DNA from 3 places in the Streptomyces sp. NBC_00322 genome. Region 2 is predicted to be linked to each of the others. Evidence: riboswitches for the same ligand, from Rfam matches in the RefSeq annotation. Region 2 holds a riboswitch; each other region holds the start of a gene.
The links. Region 2 has a riboswitch for cyclic di-AMP ahead of OG905_RS16485 (C40 family peptidase). Riboswitches for the same ligand answer to the same signal wherever they lie in the genome.
Positions count from the first base shown of each region.

Region 1: it holds a riboswitch for cyclic di-AMP, as region 2 does, so the genes downstream of both, OG905_RS03640 (transglycosylase SLT domain-containing protein) here and OG905_RS16485 (C40 family peptidase) in region 2, are expected to answer to the same signal.
Region 3: it holds a riboswitch for cyclic di-AMP, as region 2 does, so the genes downstream of both, OG905_RS24245 (transglycosylase family protein) here and OG905_RS16485 (C40 family peptidase) in region 2, are expected to answer to the same signal.

Region 1 is NZ_CP108019.1:797,743-804,389, reverse strand. It holds gene OG905_RS03655 (amino acid adenylation domain-containing protein) at 1-872, shown strand, start outside; gene OG905_RS03650 (MbtH family NRPS accessory protein) at 869-1,060, shown strand; gene OG905_RS03645 (YncE family protein) at 1,298-2,368, shown strand; cyclic di-AMP (ydaO/yuaA leader) riboswitch at 2,823-2,987, shown strand; gene OG905_RS03640 (transglycosylase SLT domain-containing protein) at 2,990-3,781, shown strand; gene OG905_RS03635 (ABC transporter ATP-binding protein) at 3,862-5,751, opposite strand; gene OG905_RS03630 (pyridoxal phosphate-dependent decarboxylase family protein) at 6,410-6,647, opposite strand, start outside.
Region 2 is NZ_CP108019.1:3,675,975-3,682,621, reverse strand. It holds gene OG905_RS16500 (GNAT family N-acetyltransferase) at 1-607, opposite strand, end outside; gene OG905_RS16495 (C40 family peptidase) at 651-1,724, opposite strand; gene OG905_RS16490 (hypothetical protein) at 2,232-2,585, shown strand; gene OG905_RS16485 (C40 family peptidase) at 2,684-3,874, opposite strand; cyclic di-AMP (ydaO/yuaA leader) riboswitch at 3,876-4,040, opposite strand; gene pcrA (DNA helicase PcrA) at 4,291-6,647, shown strand, end outside.
Region 3 is NZ_CP108019.1:5,293,041-5,299,687, forward strand. It holds gene OG905_RS24225 (SurA N-terminal domain-containing protein) at 1-263, shown strand, start outside; gene OG905_RS24230 (nucleoside triphosphate pyrophosphohydrolase) at 285-1,268, shown strand; gene OG905_RS24235 (cytochrome P450 family protein) at 1,265-2,533, shown strand; gene OG905_RS24240 (transglycosylase family protein) at 2,646-3,512, shown strand; cyclic di-AMP (ydaO/yuaA leader) riboswitch at 3,772-3,947, shown strand; gene OG905_RS24245 (transglycosylase family protein) at 3,951-4,607, shown strand; gene eno (phosphopyruvate hydratase) at 4,894-6,180, shown strand; gene OG905_RS24255 (FtsB family cell division protein) at 6,260-6,647, shown strand, end outside.

The DNA.
Region 1 (6,647 bases), 2.9 Mb from region 2:
GCATCAGCGCCCCGATCGGGACCCTGTTCCGCGCGCCGACCCCGGCCGCGCTCGCCGAGCGCCTCACCGACGACAACGGCGCTGACACCGCGCTGGAGGTGCTGCTGCCACTGCGCGCGAGCGGCGAGCGCATCCCGCTGTTCGTGTTCCACCCGGCCGGCGGCATCAGCTGGTGCTACTCGGGGCTCCTCTCCGGTCTCGGCAGCGGACAGCCCGTCCACGGCCTGCAGGCCCGTGGACTGATGCACGACGGGGAAGCCCTGCCCGCCACGATGGACGAGATGGCCGCCGACTACGTGGCACAGATCCGCACCGTCCAGCCGCACGGCCCCTACCGGCTCCTCGGCTGGTCCGTCGGAGGCGTCATCGCCCATACCGTCGCGGTCCATCTCCAGCAGGGTGGCGAACAGGTCGACCTGCTGGCCCTCATGGACGCCTACCCGTCGGACCAGTGGAGCGATCTCGCCGGACCCACCGAGGCCGACGCGCTCAACGCCCTTCTGCGCATGGCCGGTTTCGAGGGCGGTGACGGACTCACCCGGGACGGCGTCCTCGCCACCCTGCGCCATGAGGGCAGTGCGCTCGCGGCCCTTCCCGAGCGGGTACTGACCGCGGTCCTCGGCATCGTCACCAACAACGCCCGCCTCATGCGTACCCACCGGCACCAGACCTTCGAGGGGGACCTGCTGTTCTTCACGGCAGCCGCACCCCGCGCCGAGGACTGGCTCACCCCGCACGCCTGGCGGCCGTACATGAGCGGCAGGCTCGACGAGCACAGGCTGGACTGCCTGCATCCCGAGATGACACAGCCACGGCAGCTCGACGAGATCGCCACCGTCCTCATGGCCCGGCTGAAGGAACTCGACACATGACCCAGCCTTTCGACCCCACGGGCACGCCCGAGCCCACCCATCTCGTCCTCGTCAACACGGCGGGGGCACGGTCGCTGTGGCCGGTATTCCTGCCCGTGCCGGCCGGTTGGGCCACGGAACACGGCCCCGCATCACACGAGGACTGTCTGCGGGCACTGACGCCCGCACAGCCCGCGCCGCCCGGCTGATCCGGCTGGGCAGAAGGCCCGGGATACGAATTCCGGCGACTTGCGCCGCCCCTGCGGACGAATTCGGCGACCGCATTCCCGATTCCCGGCCGGAACGTGTCAGCGATATGTCAGACGAGGGGGAACGACCGACAACTGACAAGCCCTGCTTTCATAGTGAGGCAGGGGCCCAGCAGGGGCGCATATCCACGGTGCCACAAACCGGCATCCACTTCTCATTGTTCTGGAGGAACAAGCATGTCCCGCACCCGAAGCACAATTCGCCGCCGGGTCCTACTCGCCGCCGCCATAACCGCCACCTGCGCGCTCGGCCCGGCCGGCATGGCCATGGCCGCCGCCCCGGCGCAGGTTCACACGCTCCAGGCGTCCTACACGGTCGACTCCGCCCAACTGGGCCAGGGGCTCTACCAGTCCGCCTACTCCGCGCGGAACAACGTCCTGTGGGTCACCAGCTCGGTCGGATACCCCCCGGTCACCAAGACCCAACTGCTCAAGGTGGACCCGTCGACCCTGAAGGTGAAGGCCGCCTACACGCCGCCCCTCAAGGACGAGGCCACCGGGGCGCGGGAGGCCGTCTACGGCGTGGCCGTCGACGACGTGCACAACACCGTGTGGACCACCAACACGCTCGACAACTCCCTTGCCGTCTACAGCCAGCGGACCGGCCAGCACCTGGCCTCGCTGCCCGGCGTGAAGCACGCCCGTGACGTCGTCGTCGACCAGCAGCGCAATCTGGCCTGGACCGCCGGGCTCGAGGACGGCAGCATCGTCGCCTTCGACACCCGTACATACCAGGAGAAGAAGCGCGTCACGGTCACGGGCGCGACACCCGCGGGCGTTGCCGTCGACGAGCGCACCGGCACCGTCTACGCGGCCGATCTGACCAACGGTCAGCTCATCGAGGTCTCTCCGGCATCCGACACGCCCAGGCTGATCCCGGCCGGCAAGGGCACGATCGACGTCGCGCTGTCGGCCGACGGCCGGACCGCCTACGCCGCCAATCAGGCGAGCGGTTCCCTCGCCGTCATCGATCTGCGGGCGGGAGTGGTGCAGAAGGAGATCGCGACGGGAGCGGGCGCCCTCGCGGTCGCGACCGACGCGTGCACGGGCAACGTCTACGTGGCCAACAGGGAATCCGGTACGACCTCGGTGGTCGACCCCCGCAAGGGAATCGTGCTCGCGAACCTTGCGACCGGTGCGAACACGGACCATGTCGTCGTCACGCGCGGCACGGCCTATGTCGTCGACAAGGCGGCGGTCGGCGCGGAGGCGATGGACTCCATCCACCGTATTCGCGCGACCGGCTGACCGGCTGCGGCACCTGAGCGCTCCGGACGGCGGGCTCCGCCGTCCGGAGCGCTCTGTGCTGTCACGGCCGGGTCCCGGATGCGCGCCCCGAAAAGCGCCCTGATGTCCGAAAAGGCCCGCATAGGCGGTTCATCTTTATTGTTATTCGATGCCCGCATAAGAGGAATCCGGGCGAATTCCAATTATCCTGCGCGCAACGCCGCAAACCGGACTCCGTTGCCTTCTCCTCCAGTGAAATGGGTCACGTCCCGAAGTGCCCACGCAGGGCGGCGTGGCGCCCAGTCCCGTTCTGCGACAAGAAAGTTGAGATTCTCGATCATGCCGACCGGCGGGAATTTCTCGCGAATAATCCGCCTCGCGAATTGAAATGTGAATTCGGGACTTGTTTCGCCCGGTCTGCCTCGCTTACGGTCACGACAACCCGGATGGACCGCCGAATCCTGCCGCCGTCCGGAAACCGCACCCACCCACTCACGTACGTACGGCAGGAGCGGGGGACCCAGGTAAGCCGCCGATCCGGAATACGGAACGGCTTGGGGTGAAGTCGCCGTCACATTGCGGCCGGGCATCTCCAGCCCGAACCCGACAGCTCACCTCGCAGGCGACGGAGAGGAATTCGTCATGCCCGCAAAGGGTAAGCATCGCCGTCCCAAGTCCAGTGCACTCAGCCGCGGTCTCGTCGTCGCGGGCACGGGTGGCGCCGCACTCGTCCTGCCGGTCATCGGCACGACCGCCGCCTCCGCGCAGACGGCACCGCAGTCCACTCCCGCCGCCAAGACCTCGGCCACTGTTCCCGTCCTCGCGAAGAAGGCCGGAACCACGACCTACTCCGTCCTCGCGGGCGACTCCCTTGCCAAGATCGCGGACCAGCTCAACGTCAGCGGCGGCTGGAAGAAGCTCTACAAGGACAACCGCAAGGTCGTCGGTGACGACCCGCGGCTGATTCACCCGGGCCTCAAGCTGACGATCGGCAAGAAGGCCAAGGCGGCCCCCGCCTCCGATCGAGCCGACCGGGCCGACCGCTCCAAGCGGACGAAGACGCTGACCCCGGCGAAGAGCGCCCCCGCCGCGAAGCCCAAGAAGAAGACGTACTCCAACGACCTCGACGGCTGGATCAACGAGTCGCTGGACGTCATGGCCAAGCACGGCATCCCCGGCAGCTATGACGGCATCCACCGCAACATCATGCGCGAGTCCTCGGGCAACCCGCTGGCCATCAACAACTGGGACTCCAACGCCCTGGCCGGAACGCCGTCCAAGGGCCTCCTGCAGGTCATCGACCCCACGTTCTTCGCCTACCACGTGCCCGGCACGTCGATGGACAGCTACGACCCGGTCGCCAACATCACCGCCGCATGCAACTACGCCGCCGACAAGTACGGCTCGATCGACAACGTGAACGGCGCCTACTGAGCCTCACAGGTCGCGGCGGTTCACGACGACCAGGGCGAGAACCGCCGCGACGAGCGGCCAGACAGCGCGGGCCCTTTTCCTCACCGGTCCTTCGAGAGCGCAAGCAGCTCGGCGAACAGACCCCCGGCATGGACCAGGTCCTCGTACCGGCCCTGTTCGGTGATCCGTCCCTGCTCCATGACGATGATGCGATCCGCCAGCCGGGTGTTCTCCAGCTGATGCGTCACAACGACCGTGATGCGGTCGGCCGAGATCGCCTTGATCGCCTCGAGGATGCCGTGTTCACCGCGCGCGTCCATCTGCGACGTCGGCTCGTCCAGGATCAGCAAGGATGGCCGCCGGTACAGAGCGCGTGAGCAGACCAGACGCTGCCACTGTCCACCCGACAGCTCGGATCCGCCGTACAGTTCGCGCGCCAGCAGCGTGTCGAGCCCCTTGGGCAGGTCGTCGATCGCCGCGCGCATCCCCACGGCGTCGACTGCGTCCCACACCGGCCCGTCGTCGAAGGTGCGGGGCTGCCCCAGCGTGACGTTCTCCCTTGCGCGCAGGGGCCATTGGGCGAAGATCTGCGGGACCAGCCCGGTCCCCGCCCACACGGAGTCGGGGTCGGCGGCGGCGAGATCGACGTCACCCCAGGTCACTCGGCCCTTGTCGGCCAGGAAGATCCCGGTGATCAGCCGCGTCAGGGTGGACTTGCCCGAACCGTTCTCCCCGACGATCGCGACGATCTCGCCGCGGCGGAGCGTGAGGGAGACATGGTCGACGGCCGGAGCCTCCTTGCCGGGGTACTGGTAGACCACCTCATCGAGCCGGATCTCCTCCACGCTCCCCGGGGCGATCAGCGCACCGCGCTTGGGCGCCAGTTGCTGGGCCAGGTCGAGGAAGGACCGCATGTCGGCGAGGTACAGGCTGGTGTGGAACATCGCCGCTCCGTTGATGACGAGCTGCGAGAGCGCGGCCAGCGTGGTCTGAACGGCGACAACGGCGGTCGCGGCGATGGCGATGCCGACTCGGCCGGTCATCGCGAGCCAGGCCAGGGTGGCCCAGGTGCAGACGAGGAACAGCCCGCCGAGAGCGGAGGTGGCCAGGACGATGCGCAGCATCCGGGGCGCGATCGTGAGGGTGCGCCGGTCGATACGGTCGGACAGCGTGCGGTACCAGAACAGCAGGTAGTCGGTCATGCCGTTCGCACGGACCTCGTCGCCGTACTTGGACGTTGTCGCCCACCAGCGCATCATTCCGCGGACATTGCGGTCGGCGACATTGGCGTAGTGGGTCTCATAGTCCACCTTGGCCGAGAGCACGGCGCCGATACCGGCCGGGAGCACGGCGAGCAACAGCAGCGGCAGCATCAGCGGGTGCATCAGCGTCAGGACACCACCGGCGGCGACCATGCGCACCAGCGCCGCCATGAAGCGCTGCGCGTCCTTCACCATCATCGTCGTGCGGACCACGCCCATCTCCGCGGCTTCCTGCCGGTCGGCGAACCCGTCCGTACTGTAGGCGGACGCCTCGACCCGGCAGACCGCTTCGACGAGTGCGGTGTCGGCCGCCGTGGTCAGCGTGGGCGTGATCCGCCCGTCCGCATAGGAGGCGAAGGCACCGGCGATCCGTCCCGCGGCGGCCGCGGTCCCGACGACCAGCAGCGCGGGGAACGCCGCGTGGAGACGGGCGGAGACTTCGCCGCTGCCGAGGAGGGGATGCATCGCGCGGGCGGTGAAAGCCAGCAGCACGGCAGCCGCGACACCTGTGAGGACCTGGCAGGCCAGCAGGAGAATCACAGCCGCGCGATCGATAAGCCAGGCCATCCGGGAGGTCTGCCCCAGCACCGCCGGCAGGCGGGAGCACAGGGCGGTGAACGAGACCTCGCCGAGGGGGTTCTTGCCGTAGTGGCCCTCGAAGGTGATCTCCGCGGGCGGGGGAGGCGGCGGCGTTGCCACGTTCGCTGCGGCGGAGTTGGTGTCGGTCACCTGCCAACCTCCACAAGTTTGGACGTGGACGCGCGCAGCCCGAGCTGAACCTTGCCGGCCTGCTCGAACACCAGGTGAACTCCGATGACGTTGGCATGTGGATGCATGAAGGCTCCTCGGACGTCGGTGACTGGGGTCAGCGCATGAACAACGTTGCTGATCAGCGGCGCGTAACGGTCGAGTCGTCGCTCGAAAGTTCGACCGCTCCGCCCGGTGCTTGCCAGGACTGGGCAGAGGGGTCGTGATCCATAGTTCGAATCACCCGCGCGGGAATCGGTACCCGTTCTGGGGATTGCCTGGTGAGAGGTCGGGCACCAGTGGGTGGTCAGTGAGCTGGAGGCCCACTCGGCGCGTTGGCGTGGTGGTCGGACCGTCGTCGAGAGGCAGACGAATGCGACGTCCTTCTCCACGCACAGCGGTATGACAATGACCAACTGGCGGCGTAGTCGATGTGGTGTTGCAGCAGTGCGTCGCGGGCCTCGGTCTGCCATTCGGCGATCGAGCAGGTCGTCACCCGCAACCCGGGACGGCCGGGGCCGTGCGCCGCGTTCGTGATCCACCCCTCCGGGCCGGGATACTGGTCAGACCTGGCAGGTGGCCGTACGCTTGCCGGTAACTCGAGCAGGCCAAAGCGTCGTTGAGGATGACGGTCGCCGCGTCAGGGGCCGGCGGCCGCGCGCCGGATCGCGTCCAGCGTGCGCTCCACGTCCTCGTCCGTCGTCGACCAGTTGCTCACCGAGATCCGCATGACGCCGCGGCCGTGCCAGGTGGAGCCGCTGATCCACGCCGTGCCGTCGGCGAGCAGCCGGGTAAGTACCCGTTCCGTGCGTTCGTCGTCGCCGAACTCGGCGCAGACCTGGGTGAACTCGACGTCGTTGAGCACCGTCGCCCCGTCG
Region 2 (6,647 bases):
CGCCGATGCCGCGGCGGCGGTGCGACGCGGCGACCGCGAGACCGCACAGCTCGCTCATCCCGTCGACCGGAATGGAGCAGCCGCCTGCGGCGACCGTGGTCCCGTCCGCCTTGTCCCTGGCGAGCGCCGCGACCCCGCCGCCCTCGTGGGCCCCGCGGAGCCAGGCGATCTCGCCCTCGGTCGGCTCGCCCGTGTCGCCGTACGCGAGATGCTGCACGGCGGCCGCGGCGGTGAATCCGGCCGGGTCGCAGGGCTCGCTGATCGCTGTCCCGGCCACCGGCGCGGGCGGGAGGAGGGAGCCGGGCGCGCAGGCCAGCAGTGGGGCGCGGTTGACGACCGCGAAGCCCGCGGCGAGCAGCGCGGGCTCCACCTCGGGCGCGCAGGACGGCAGGAACTCAAGACGCGGCATCCGGTCGCGCTCGCGGAAGACGGCGATCAGAGCGCCGATCTCTTCGGTGGTCGGCTCCGCGCCGTGGTCCGGTATGGCGTAATTCGCCGGCGGGATGGCCCAGTTGGGGTGGTAGCGCACCGTGAAGGGGCCGACCCGCACATGATCGGGCGACCGGAGCGCGAGGGTGCGTACGTAGTTCTGGACGTCGACGTCCACATCGGGCTCCTGCGGCGTTCGGGATCTTTGGACGCCGGGGATCCTATGCGGGCCGGGTGGCACCGGCGAAAGGCATTTCGTCGATCGGCGCGACCCGGACCGGGGCGCCGGGGCGGGGTGCGTGGATCATCTGTCCGCCGCCGATGTAGAGGCCGACATGGCTGATGCCGGAGTAGAAGAACACCAGGTCACCGGGGGCTAGTTCGGAGCGCGATACACGCCGGCCCGCGTTGATCTGGGTGTACGTGGTGCGGGGCAGCGAGACTCCCGCGGAGCGCCAGGCGGCCTGGGTGAGCCCGGAACAGTCGAAGGAGTCGGGCCCGGTGGCGCCCCAGACGTACGGCTTGCCGAGCGCCCCGTAGGCGAAGGCGACGGCCTGCGCGGCACGGGGGTTGGGGGCCTGGAGGGAGCCGCGGGGGGCCGCGGAGCGGTCGGCGCGGGCGTCGGTCGCGGCGTCCCCGTAGCCTCCGTAGGACGTCCCCTGCGAACTGTCGTAGGAGGCGCGCTGCGCGGCCGTGAGCTGGTCCAGCAGGCGTTCGGCGGCCGAGAGCTTCTCCTGGACGGTGGCCTTGTGCCTGGCCAGTTCGGTCTGCCGGGCCGTGAGCGCGCCCATCCGTCTCCCCGCCTCGGCCCGCAACCGGGCGATGTCCACGAGCTGTTGGTGCACTCCGGCGATGGCGTCGGCCTGACGGGTGCCGACCCGCTCGGCGAGCGCGGCACGCTCCAGATACTCGTCCGGGTCGGAGGTCAGCGCGAGCTGCAGCGCCGGGTCGATGCCGCCCGCGCGGTATTGGGCGGTGGCGATCGAACCGAGCGCGTTGCGTGAGGTGTTGAGCAGCTCGGTCCTGCGGGTGGCCTCGTCGCGCAGCTCGTCCAGCGAGCTGCGGGCGCTCGCGGTCTGCTCCTTGGCCCCGTTGTACTTCTCGGTGGCGGCCTCGGCCTCCTCGTAGAGCTTGTCGACCTTGGCCTTGACCTGTGCGGGGGTGAGGACGGGCTCCGCAAGTGCGGTGCCGTTGAATGCGGTGGTCGTTGCGGCGCCGGCGAGCGCGAGGGTGGCGGCGGTCCGGGCCGCGGGCCCGGTGAGCGGATGCTGCTTCGGTTTCCGGTGCGCTGCCACGAGGGCGTCCACGTCCTTCCGTCTTCCCTGCGGTCCGAGCCCGAGTCCGACGGCGGTCCGCACGGGGGGAGCGGTCCGCCGCCGGATCTCTCGGCGGTGGTGGCCGACGGCCGCCCGGGAGCTCGGCGGCGGTGGGGAGTCGGTCACCTGAGGAAGGACGCTAAACCTGGGGATCACGGGGCTGAGGCGCAAGGACCGGTTTTGCCCGAAGGTGGACACCCTGGACCGCTTTCTGGGAGCGGACCTGATGGCACCGGCCCGACCCCGGTACCGCTGTGACCGATGCGGCGAATGAGGCACACCTGCCCAAAGGGCGGTGGTATGGGGATCGTTAGGGGGTGTCTTTCGGATCTTGCCGGGCTCGCGTGCCCTGGCACGCACATCTGCCGCGTTGTCGTCAGTCGCCTACGCTCCGCGTGGGCTCCATCCTCCGCCTTGCAGCTGCACGCACCAGACCCCGCTCACTGACCCGGCCTGATCCGAAAGACACCCCCTAAGCTCCGCCTCATGGACGTACTCATCAATGTCTTCGTCGCCCTGCACATCATCGGTATCGCGTTGCTGCTCGGCGGCTTCCTCACCCAGATGAAGGCGATGGGCGCGGGGACGGCCCGCTTCAGCCCGGCGATGCTGCACGGTGCGCTGACGATGCTGGTCACCGGCGTGGTGCTGGTGGGCCTGAACCGGGCGGACGACCAGCCGGTGAACAGCCTGAAGATCGGGATCAAGCTGGCCGTGCTGGTGGTCATCCTGGGCCTCGTCTACGTCAAGCGGGACGAGGAGAAGGTCGACAAGGCGCTGTTCGGCGCGGTGGGCGGGCTGACGATCGCGAACATCTTCATCGCGACGCTCTGGACCTGATGCCCGGGATGCCCGGGATGCCCGGGGTGCTCGGGGTGCGCCGGGCATGAGAACGCCCGGGCGCGCTTCGGAAGCCCGGGCGTTCGGCTGCTGCGGTGTTACGCGGGGCGCACGCTGCCGTAGATCGGCATGTAGTAGATCGACTCCTCGCGGACGTTCGTACCGGGCTTCGGCGCGTGGATCATCATGCCGTCGCCGATGTAGATGCCGACGTGGCTGATGTCGTCGTAGAAGAAGACCAGGTCACCCGGGAGCAGATCCTTCGTCGCGACCCGCGTGCCCACGTTCACCTGGTCCCAGGTGGTGCGCGGCAGGTCCACACCGGCCGCCTTCCAGGCGGCCTGGGTCAGCCCCGAGCAGTCGTACGAACTCGGGCCGGTCGCTCCCCAGACGTACGGCTTGCCGACCTGGGCGCGGGCGAAGGCGAGGACCTTGTCGGCCTTGGCCGCGTACGTGCTGTCGGTGGTGCCGGTGCCGGTGCCGGTGCCGGTGCCGGTGCCGGTGTCCGTGCCCGTCCCGGTGCTGGTGTCCTGGCTCTGCGCGGCCTCCTGCTGCTGCCGCGCCGCCTCTTCCTTGGCGCGGGCCTCCGCCTCCGCCTTGGCCTGTGCCTCGGCCTTGAGGCGGGCTTCCTCCTGCTTCTGGCGCTCGATCGCGGCGAGCCGGGCCTTCTCCTCGGCGGTCAGCTTCGACAGCAGCTCCCGTGCCTCGGCGAGCTTCGCCTGGACCTCCTGCTTGCTGGCGCTCAGGGCCTTCTGCGAGAGCGTGAGCGACTCGAGCTTCTCGTTCGCCGCCGCGCGCTGCTTGGCGTCCGCGGCCCGCTGGGTCTCGTAGTCGTCGATCACCGTGCGCTGACGGTCGGTCATCCGGTCCATCAGCTGCGTCTGGTCGAAGTACGCCTGCGGGCTGTCCGCGAAGAGCAGCGCGGCGGTCGGAGTGACGGCTCCCGTGCGGTACTGCGTGGCCGCGTAGTTGCCCAGCACTCTGCGCGACTCGTTCAGCTTCTCGGTACGCGTGGCGGCCTCGTCGAGCAGCTCGTCGACCTCGCGCCGCTTCGCGTCGGTGGATTCCTTGGCCTTGTTGTACTTCTCGGTCGCGGTGCCGGCCTGCCGGTAGAGGTCGTCGACCTTCTTCTGCACCTCTTCGATGGAGGGCTTCGGCTCGGTCGGCACGGCGTTGGCGCTCTGCGTCGACAGCAGCGTGACGCCGGCGATGGCTGCCGTCGTGAGCCCGACGGCGGGTGAGGTCGTGGTACGGCTGCGTTCCTTGCGATGCGACGCCAAGGCCGGCATCTCCTTCTTCCGTGGGCCGCCTACCGGGTTAGCTGTCGGGTTCGGGCGGAACGGAAGGTCGCCCTACGGACCGGATGGGGTGCGGTCCGATTCACCCCGGTTGTGCATGGTGGGTCCCCGGTTCCGAACTTCCTTGCGGAAAGCCCGAATTCGGCGCAGGCTGCCCGATGTGGCGCGGATCGCCAGGGGGATACGGGCCGCCTGGTCGAGCACCGTAGCCAACTCGTGTGGCCGCTGTGAAGGTTGATGTTCGATATGCCCGATACATTTTCGTGACCTTGCCGATCGGCGGACCCGGACGTTCCGGAAGATGACCCGACGACATGGCCCGATCACGCAGGGTCGCGAGGATTACGGAGGGTGGTGGCCCGATGCGGCGGCAAGCTGTCAGTGCGGCGGCCTAGACTCGTAGAGCGATGAGCAGCCTCTTTGACGACAGCTTCCTGGCGGACCTCCAGCCCAGCTCGGAGCACCCTCCGCCGCCGCCCGAGGACCCCTCCCCGGAGGAGATGCCTGACGATCTCTTCCAGGGCGCGTTCGACGTGCCCCCGGCCCGGGATCCGTACCACCGCGACGGCGCCCCGCGCACCGTCGTGGACCCCGCCGCCCTCCTCGAAGGGCTGAACGAACAGCAGCGCGCCGCCGTCGTGCACACCGGCTCGCCGCTGCTCATCGTCGCCGGGGCCGGATCCGGCAAGACCCGGGTGCTGACCCACCGGATCGCGTATCTGCTGGGGACCCGCAGCGTCCACCCCGGCCAGATACTGGCGATCACCTTCACCAACAAGGCCGCCGGCGAGATGAAGGAGCGCGTCGAGCAGCTCGTCGGGCCGCGGGCCAACGCCATGTGGGTGTCCACCTTCCACAGCGCGTGTGTCCGCATCCTGCGCCGGGAGTCGAAGAGGCTCGGCTTCACCTCGTCGTTCTCGATCTACGACGCGGCGGACTCGAAGCGGCTGATGGCCCTGGTCTGCCGGGACCTTGATCTCGACCCCAAGAAGTTCCCGCCGAAGGCCTTCAGCGCCAAGATCTCGAACCTGAAGAACGAGCTGATCGACGAGGAGACCTTCGCCGACCAGGCTGCCGACGGTTTCGAGAAGACGCTCGCCGAGGCATACCGCATGTACCAGGGCAGGCTGCGCGAGGCCAACGCCCTGGACTTCGACGACATCATCATGACGACGGTGCATCTGCTCCAGGCGTTCCCGGACGTCGCCGAGCACTACCGGCGCCGCTTCCGCCATGTCCTGGTGGACGAGTACCAGGACACCAACCACGCTCAGTACACACTCGTACGCGAGCTGGTGGGGACGGGGTACGAGGACCTGCCGCCGGCCGAGCTGTGTGTCGTCGGCGACGCCGACCAGTCGATCTACGCCTTCCGCGGTGCGACCATCCGCAACATCCTCCAGTTCGAGGAGGACTACCCGGACGCGACGACGATCCTGCTGGAGCAGAACTACCGCTCGACGCAGACGATCCTCTCCGCCGCCAACGCGGTCATCGAGCGGAACGAAAGCCGCCGCCCCAAGAACCTGTGGACGAACGCGGGCGCGGGCGCGCAGATCACCGGCTATGTCGCCGACACCGAGCACGACGAGGCGCAGTTCGTCGCCGACGAGATCGACCGGCTGACGGACGCGGGCGACGCGAAGGCGGGCGACGTCGCCGTCTTCTACCGTACGAACGCCCAGTCCCGTGTCTTCGAAGAGATCTTCATCCGCGTCGGACTGCCGTACAAGGTCGTCGGCGGAGTGCGCTTCTACGAGCGCAAGGAGGTCCGCGATGTGCTGGCGTATCTGCGGGTGCTGGCCAATCCGGAGGACAACGTCCCGCTGCGCCGGATCCTGAACGTCCCCAAGCGCGGCATCGGCGAGCGCGCCGAGGCGATGATCGACGCCCTGGGGCTGCGCGAGAAGATCACCTTCCCGCAGGCGCTGCGCCGCGTCGACGAGGCGTACGGCATGGCGGCCCGCTCCGCGAATGCCGTCAAGCGCTTCAACGTGCTGATGGAGGATCTGCGCACGGTCGTCGACTCCGGCGCCGGCCCGGCTGTGGTGCTGGAGGCCGTCCTGGAGCGCACCGGCTATCTCGCCGAGCTGCAGGCCTCGACCGACCCGCAGGACGAGACGCGTATCGAGAACCTCCAGGAACTGGCCGCCGTGGCCCTGGAGTTCGAGCAGGACCGCGCAGCGGAAGAAGGCGCGGGCACGCTCGCCGAATTCCTGGAACAGGTCGCGCTCGTCGCCGACTCCGACCAGATCCCCGACGAGGACGAGGACGGCTCCGGCGTCATCACGCTGATGACGCTGCACACCGCCAAGGGCCTTGAGTTCCCTGTGGTGTTCCTGACGGGCATGGAGGACGGCGTCTTCCCGCACATGCGCGCCCTCGGCCAGGCGAAGGAGCTGGAGGAGGAGCGGCGGCTCGCCTACGTCGGCATCACGCGCGCCCGCGAGCGCCTGTATCTGACCCGGTCGTCGATGCGCAGCGCCTGGGGCCAGCCCTCGTACAACCCGCCCTCGCGCTTCCTGGAGGAGATCCCGGGGCAGCACCTGGAGTGGAAGCGGACCGGCCCGATGGCCGCGCCCGCGGGGCCGACCTCCGGCATCACGTCGTCGCTCTCGTCCTCGCGCTCCCGCTCGGGCGGCGGTGCGTCGGGCTTTGCCACGCGGCGTGCGAGCGAGAAGCCGGTGATCTCGCTGTCGGTCGGTGACCGGGTCACGCACGACCAGTTCGGTCTGGGGACCGTGGTGGAGGTGACGGGGTCGGG
Region 3 (6,647 bases), 1.6 Mb from region 2:
AGCAGCGCGGCGTCGCTCCGGACCAGCTCAACGATGTCGTGCGCCGCGACATCCAGGTCAGCAAGCTGGCCACCGCCCTCGGCGCGACCAACACCCCCGAGGGCCAGCAGAAGCTGAACCAGGCCTTCACCGCCGCCGCCAAGTCGCTGCACATCGATGTGAACCCCCGCTTCGGCACCTGGGACAACCAGAAGCTGGAGCTCGGCACGTACAAGGCCCCATGGATCACCCAGGTCACCAAGGAGCCGGAGACCGGCGCCTAGCGTGCGAGGTAGGTTCGACGGGTGAGAACAGAAGCACCCGTCGCTCCCGGCCGTATCGTCCTGCTCACCGCGAGCCACCGCGTCGCGCCCGGGCTGCTGTCCTGGCCCGCGTGGCAGACGCTGCACGACGCCGACCAGGTGCTGTGCTCCGACGATGCGCACCCGCAGCTGCCGTATCTGCGCGAGGCGGGCATCGGGGTCGAGATCGCCGCGCCCACCGCGCAGGAGCTTCTCGACGCGTGCGCCGGGGACCGCACCGTGGTGGTGCTGCCCTCCGGCGAGGGCGACCAGGCCCTGACCGACGGTCTTGCCCGGCTCGCCGGATCGGGACGGGTGCAGATGCCGGACCTGGAGCTGCTCCCCGGCTCGTACGATCTGCCCGGCGCGCGCCTTCTCGATCTCGTCCAGGTCATGGACCGGATCCGGCTCGAATGCCCGTGGTCCTCGCAGCAGACCCACAAGGGCCTGGCCAAGTACGGCATCGAGGAGGCGTACGAACTCGTCGAGGCGATCGAGGACGGCGACCGCGACGAGCTGCGCGAGGAGCTCGGTGACGTACTGCTCCAAGTGGTCTTCCACGCGCGTATCGCGCAGGAAGGCCGCGAGGAGGACGGTGCCGAGCCGTTCTCCATCGACGATGTCGCAGCGACGATCGTCGAGAAGCTGATCCACCGCCACCCGCATGTCTTCGGCGACGAGAGCGCCGAGACTCCGGAGGAGGTGAAGGCGCACTGGCTGCGCACGAAGGCGATCGAGAAGCAGCGCGACTCGGTGACGGACGGTGTTCCGCTCGGTCAGCCCGGTCTCGCGCTGGCGGCGAAGCTCGCGAGCCGGGTCCGTACCGCCGGACTGGACGTGGCGCTGCCCGCCGGCGACGGCATCGGCTACGAACTGCTCGGCCTCGCCGTCCGCGCGGAGGCCCAGGGCGCCGACCCGGAGGCCGCGCTGCGAGCCGCCGCCCGCGCCTACCGGGACGCGATCCGTGCCGTCGAGGACCAGGTGTGAGCACCCAGCCCGAGCTCTTCACCTGGGAGTTCGCCACCGATCCGTATCCCGCCTACGCCTGGCTGCGCGAGCACGCGCCCGTGCACCGCACCCGGCTCCCCAGCGGGGTCGAGGCATGGCTGGTGACGCGGTACGCCGATGCCCGTCAGGCCCTCGCCGACCAGCGGCTGTCGAAGAATCCCGCGCACCATGACGAGCCCGCGCACGCGAAGGGGAAGACGGGCATTCCCGGCGAGCGCAAGGCCGAGCTGATGACGCATCTGCTGAACATCGACCCGCCGGACCACACCCGGCTGCGGCGGCTGGTGTCGAAGGCGTTCACCCCGCGCGTCGTCGCCGAATTCGCCCCGCGGGTACAGGAGTTGACCGACCGGCTCATCGACGGCTTCGCGGAGAAGGGGGAGGCGGACCTGATCCACGAGTTCGCGTTCCCGCTGCCCATCTACGCCATCTGCGACATGCTCGGCGTCCCGCGCGAGGACCAGGACGACTTCCGCGACTGGGCGGGGATGATGATCCGCCACGGTGGTGGCCCGCGCGGCGGAGTCGCCCGCTCTGTGAAGAAGATGCGGAGCTATCTCGCCGAACTCATCCATCGCAAAAGGGAAGAACCCGGCGACGACCTGATCTCCGGGCTGATCCGCGCGAGCGACCACGGCGAGCACCTCACCGAGAACGAGGCCGCGGCGATGGCCTTCATCCTTCTCTTCGCGGGCTTCGAGACGACGGTCAATCTCATCGGCAACGGGGTGTACGCGCTGCTGCGCAACCCGGAACAGCGCGAGCGTCTGCAGGACTCCCTGGCCGCGGGGGAGACCCGGGGGGTGACCCCCGGACCCGCAGCGGGAAGCCCCCTTCTGGCGACGGCGGTCGAGGAACTGCTGCGCTACGACGGCCCCGTGGAGCTCGCGACCTGGCGGTTCGCCACCGAGCCGCTGACCATCGGCGGGCAGCGGATCGCGGCGGGCGATCCCGTACTCGTCGTACTCGCGGCAGCCAACCGGGACCCGGAGCGCTTCGACGAGCCGGACACCCTCGATCTCTCCCGGCGTGACAACCAGCATCTCGGGTACGGCCACGGCATCCACTACTGCCTCGGCGCTCCGCTTGCCCGGCTGGAGGGGCAGACCGCGCTCGCGACGCTGCTCAGGAGATTGCCGGACTTGCGGCTTGCGGGCGATCCGGCCGATTTGCGGTGGCGTGGAGGCCTGATTATGCGTGGATTGCGCACTCTGCCCGTTGAGTTCGCGCCTCGACAGATCTGACAGACTGTCAATTCTGTGACTTTCACGTGATCTGCGCTGCATCGACTTGTGATGTGCGCTCGTATGCGACTACTTTCACTGCCGTCTCAGCAGTCACGCGAAAGGCAAACGCATGCTCTCCGGCCATGGTCGCCACCGCCGTCCCCGCCAGGCTCCGGCCATTGTTGTCGCGGCAGGGGTGACGGGATCGGCCATCGCGATCCCCCTTCTCGGAGCCGGTTCGGCCTCCGCCGCCGACGCCTCCATGTGGGACCGCGTCGCCGAGTGCGAGAGCGGTGGCATGTGGAGCGCCGACCTCGGCAACGGGTACTACGGCGGACTCCAGATGTCCCAGGAGACATGGCAGGCCTTCGGCGGCTCGGAGTACGCGCCCACCGCCGACCTCGCCAGCCGCTCGCAGCAGATCGCGGTCGCCGAGAAGGTCCTCGATGCGCAGGGTCCGGCCGCGTGGGCCGGCTGTGCGCCGATCGCCGGGCTGCAGAACGACGGCGCCGCGACCGGCGTCGACCCGGGCACCGCACCCTCGCCCTCGCAGAGCACGGTTCCGGCGCCGGCCGCGCCCACGGAGCCGACCGCCAAGCCCGCCGAGCCGTCCACCACGCCGCCCGCAGACGTGACCGGGTCGGCGACCGAGGCCCCCGATGCGGCGGCGGGCGATGGCAAGCACCGCGGCGAGGCGGCCCCCGAGGAGACCGAGCCGGACAATGCGGACAGTGAGCGCGAAACAGGGCGCCACGCTTCGCGAGGTGACGGTTCGGCACGCACCGAAGCGGACAAGTCGGACAAGGTCGACAGTGCGGACGCCGCGCCGGGCGAGTACACCGTCCTGCCGGGCGACAGCCTCTCCGCGATCGTCGACAAGGAGAAGCTCTCCGGCGGCTGGACCGCGCTCTACGAGAAGAACCGCGAGACCGTCGGCGGCAACCCCGACCTCATCCTTCCTGGCCAGAGCCTTGATCTGGGCCTGAGTCAGGAGTAGTTCGAGGCTGTATGTCCGGTTCTGCGCAAGTGAGACAAGGGTCTCTTTGTCCCAACTGACGCATCTGCCCCGGCGGAATCACCCATTCCGCCCGTCACCTGCGGAAACGTATATGTCCTACTCGGTGAAATGGGCGATTTCTCCCCGATGTTCGTCTTTGAACATCGGGGAGTCGTGTGTCTACGGTCTGAACCGCTCGCCACAGCGGGCACCACTGACCGTCACGCCGAATCCTGCCGTCGGTCGGGGGGAGTAGTCGTCGCGCAGAGCGCCGAAGGCAGGAGCGGGGGACCCAAGGTAAGCGCCGGGCCCGGCCGTTGAGAGATCGACGGCGGAGACCGGCTTGGGGTGAAGTCGCATGCACGAACGTGCGACCGGGCAACTCACTTGGCCCGAACCCGACAGCTCACCTCGTAGGCGTCGGTGAGGAGAAGCTCCATGCTGTTTTCCGGCAAAGCCAAGCACCGTCGCCCGTCCAAGCTCACCCGCATCGCCACGCTCGCCGGTGTCACCGGTGCCGCTGTCGCCGTCCCGCTGATCGGTGCCACCTCGGCCTCCGCCGCGACCGCGTCCGAGTGGGACGCCGTCGCCCAGTGCGAGTCCGGCGGCAACTGGTCCATCAACACGGGCAACGGCTTCTACGGCGGCCTGCAGTTCACCAACTCCACCTGGGCCGCCTACGGTGGCACCGCCTTTGCCTCCCGCGCCGACCTGGCCTCCAAGGACCAGCAGATAGCCGTGGCCGAGAAGGTCCTCGCGGGTCAGGGCAAGGGCGCCTGGCCGAGCTGTGGCGTGAACCTGTCCAGCACGCCGTACACCGGTGGCTCCGCCACCACGCAGCAGGCGAAGCCCGCCGCGAAGCCGGTCGCGAAGCGCGCCGAGGCCCCCACCACCCGCTCCGAGCGCCCCGCCGCCCCGAAGAAGGCAGTGAAGAAGGGCGACGGCGAGTACAAGGTCAAGGCCGGTGACACCCTCGGCAAGATCGCGAAGGCCGAGAAGGTCAAGGGCGGCTGGAAGAAGCTGTTCGAGCTGAACAAGGACATCATCAGCGATGCCGACGTCATCTTCCCGGGCCAGCAGCTCCACCTGAGCTGACCCGAGGAGCCCTGGGACTCCGCTGGACCCGGCGGACCAGCGGACCCTGCGGGCTCTCATCCCCACAGCCACCCCGGCCCCGCGCGCTTTCCCCCGAGCGTGCCGGGCCGGGGTTCTGTCTGTTACCCCCTGGTAGTTCACGCGCTGTTTGTCCCGCGTCGAGTCTCTTCATGCCCTTTTTCGTCCCAGCGGGCGGGCATCTGCCGACCGATGCCCCCGCGCCGGTTAGGCTCTTGCCGCAAGGCCAAAGAGACCCTGCACTTCAAGCGTCACATCCCAGAAGGAGATGCTCGTGCCGTCCATCGACGTCGTCGTAGCCCGGGAAATCCTGGACTCCCGAGGCAATCCCACGGTCGAGGTCGAGGTTGGCCTCGACGACGGCAGCACGGGCCGTGCTGCTGTTCCGTCCGGCGCCTCCACCGGTGCGTTCGAGGCTCTTGAGCTCCGCGACGGTGACCAGAACCGCTACCAGGGCAAGGGCGTCGAGAAGGCCGTCCTCGCCGTCATCGAGCAGATCGGCCCGGAGCTCGTCGGCTACGACGCCACCGAGCAGCGCCTGATCGACCAGGCGATGTTCGACCTGGACGCCACCCCGGACAAGTCCTCGCTCGGCGCCAACGCCATCCTCGGTGTCTCGCTCGCCGTGGCGCACGCCGCCTCCGAGGCCTCCGACCTGCCGCTCTTCCGCTACCTGGGCGGCCCGAACGCGCACCTGCTGCCCGTTCCGATGATGAACATCCTGAACGGCGGCTCGCACGCCGACTCCAATGTGGACATCCAGGAGTTCATGATCGCCCCGATCGGCGCGGAGTCCTTCTCCGAGGCCCTGCGCTGGGGCGCCGAGATCTACCACACGCTGAAGAAGGTCCTGAAGACCAAGGGCCTGTCCACCGGTCTCGGTGACGAGGGCGGCTTCGCGCCGAACCTCGAGTCGAACCGCGCCGCGCTGGACCTGATCCTCGAGGCCATCAAGGAAGCCGGTTACGCCCCCGGCAAGGACATCGCGCTCGCGCTCGACGTCGCCGCGTCCGAGTTCTACAAGGACGGCACGTACGAGTTCGAGGGCAAGTCCCGCTCGGCCGCCGAGATGACCGAGTACTACGAGGAGCTCGTCGCCTCCTACCCGCTGGTCTCCATCGAGGACCCGCTCTTCGAGGACGACTGGGCCGGCTGGAAGGTTCTCACCGACAAGCTGGGCACCAAGGTCCAGATCGTCGGCGACGACCTCTTCGTCACCAACCCGGAGCGCCTGGCCCGCGGCATCGAGGACGGCGCGGCCAACGCCCTGCTCGTCAAGGTCAACCAGATCGGTTCGCTGACCGAGACCCTGGACGCCGTGGAGCTCGCCCAGCGCAGCGGCTTCAAGTGCATGATGTCCCACCGCTCCGGCGAGACCGAGGACGTCACCATCGCCGACCTGGCCGTCGCCACCAACTGCGGCCAGATCAAGACCGGCGCCCCGGCCCGCTCCGAGCGCGTCGCCAAGTACAACCAGCTGCTGCGCATCGAGGAGATCCTCGACGACGCCGCGGTGTACGCGGGCCGCTCGGCGTTCCCGCGCTTCAAGGGCTGACCAGCCCGTCGTCCGTACGTCCCCGGCCGCGGTCCCGTACCGTGTCCGGGGACGTACGTACGTAATGGGGAGGCGGGACATGGCCGGGAAGGACCGCGATCGGTTCTCCACCGCGACCAGGATTCGGCTGCTCGGTGAGCAGACCGCCGCTCGCGTCTACCGCTCCCAGAGCCGCCGCCAGGCCCGCCGCTCCCGGCTGACCGGACGCGCGGCCTTCCTGACACTGGTGGTCTGCTCGCTGGTCGTCGCGCTCGCCTATCCGATGCGGCAGTACGTGTCACAGCGCGCCGACATCGCCGACGAGCAGCGCCGGATGGCCGACGCCCGGGAGCAGGTGGAACGGCTCCGGGACGAGAAGGCGCGCCTCCAGGACGACCAGTACGTCAAGCGCCTGGCCCGCGAGCACCTGCATCTCGTGCTTCCGGGCGAGACCGGCTACACCATGATCGACCCCGAGGCGGCGGAGC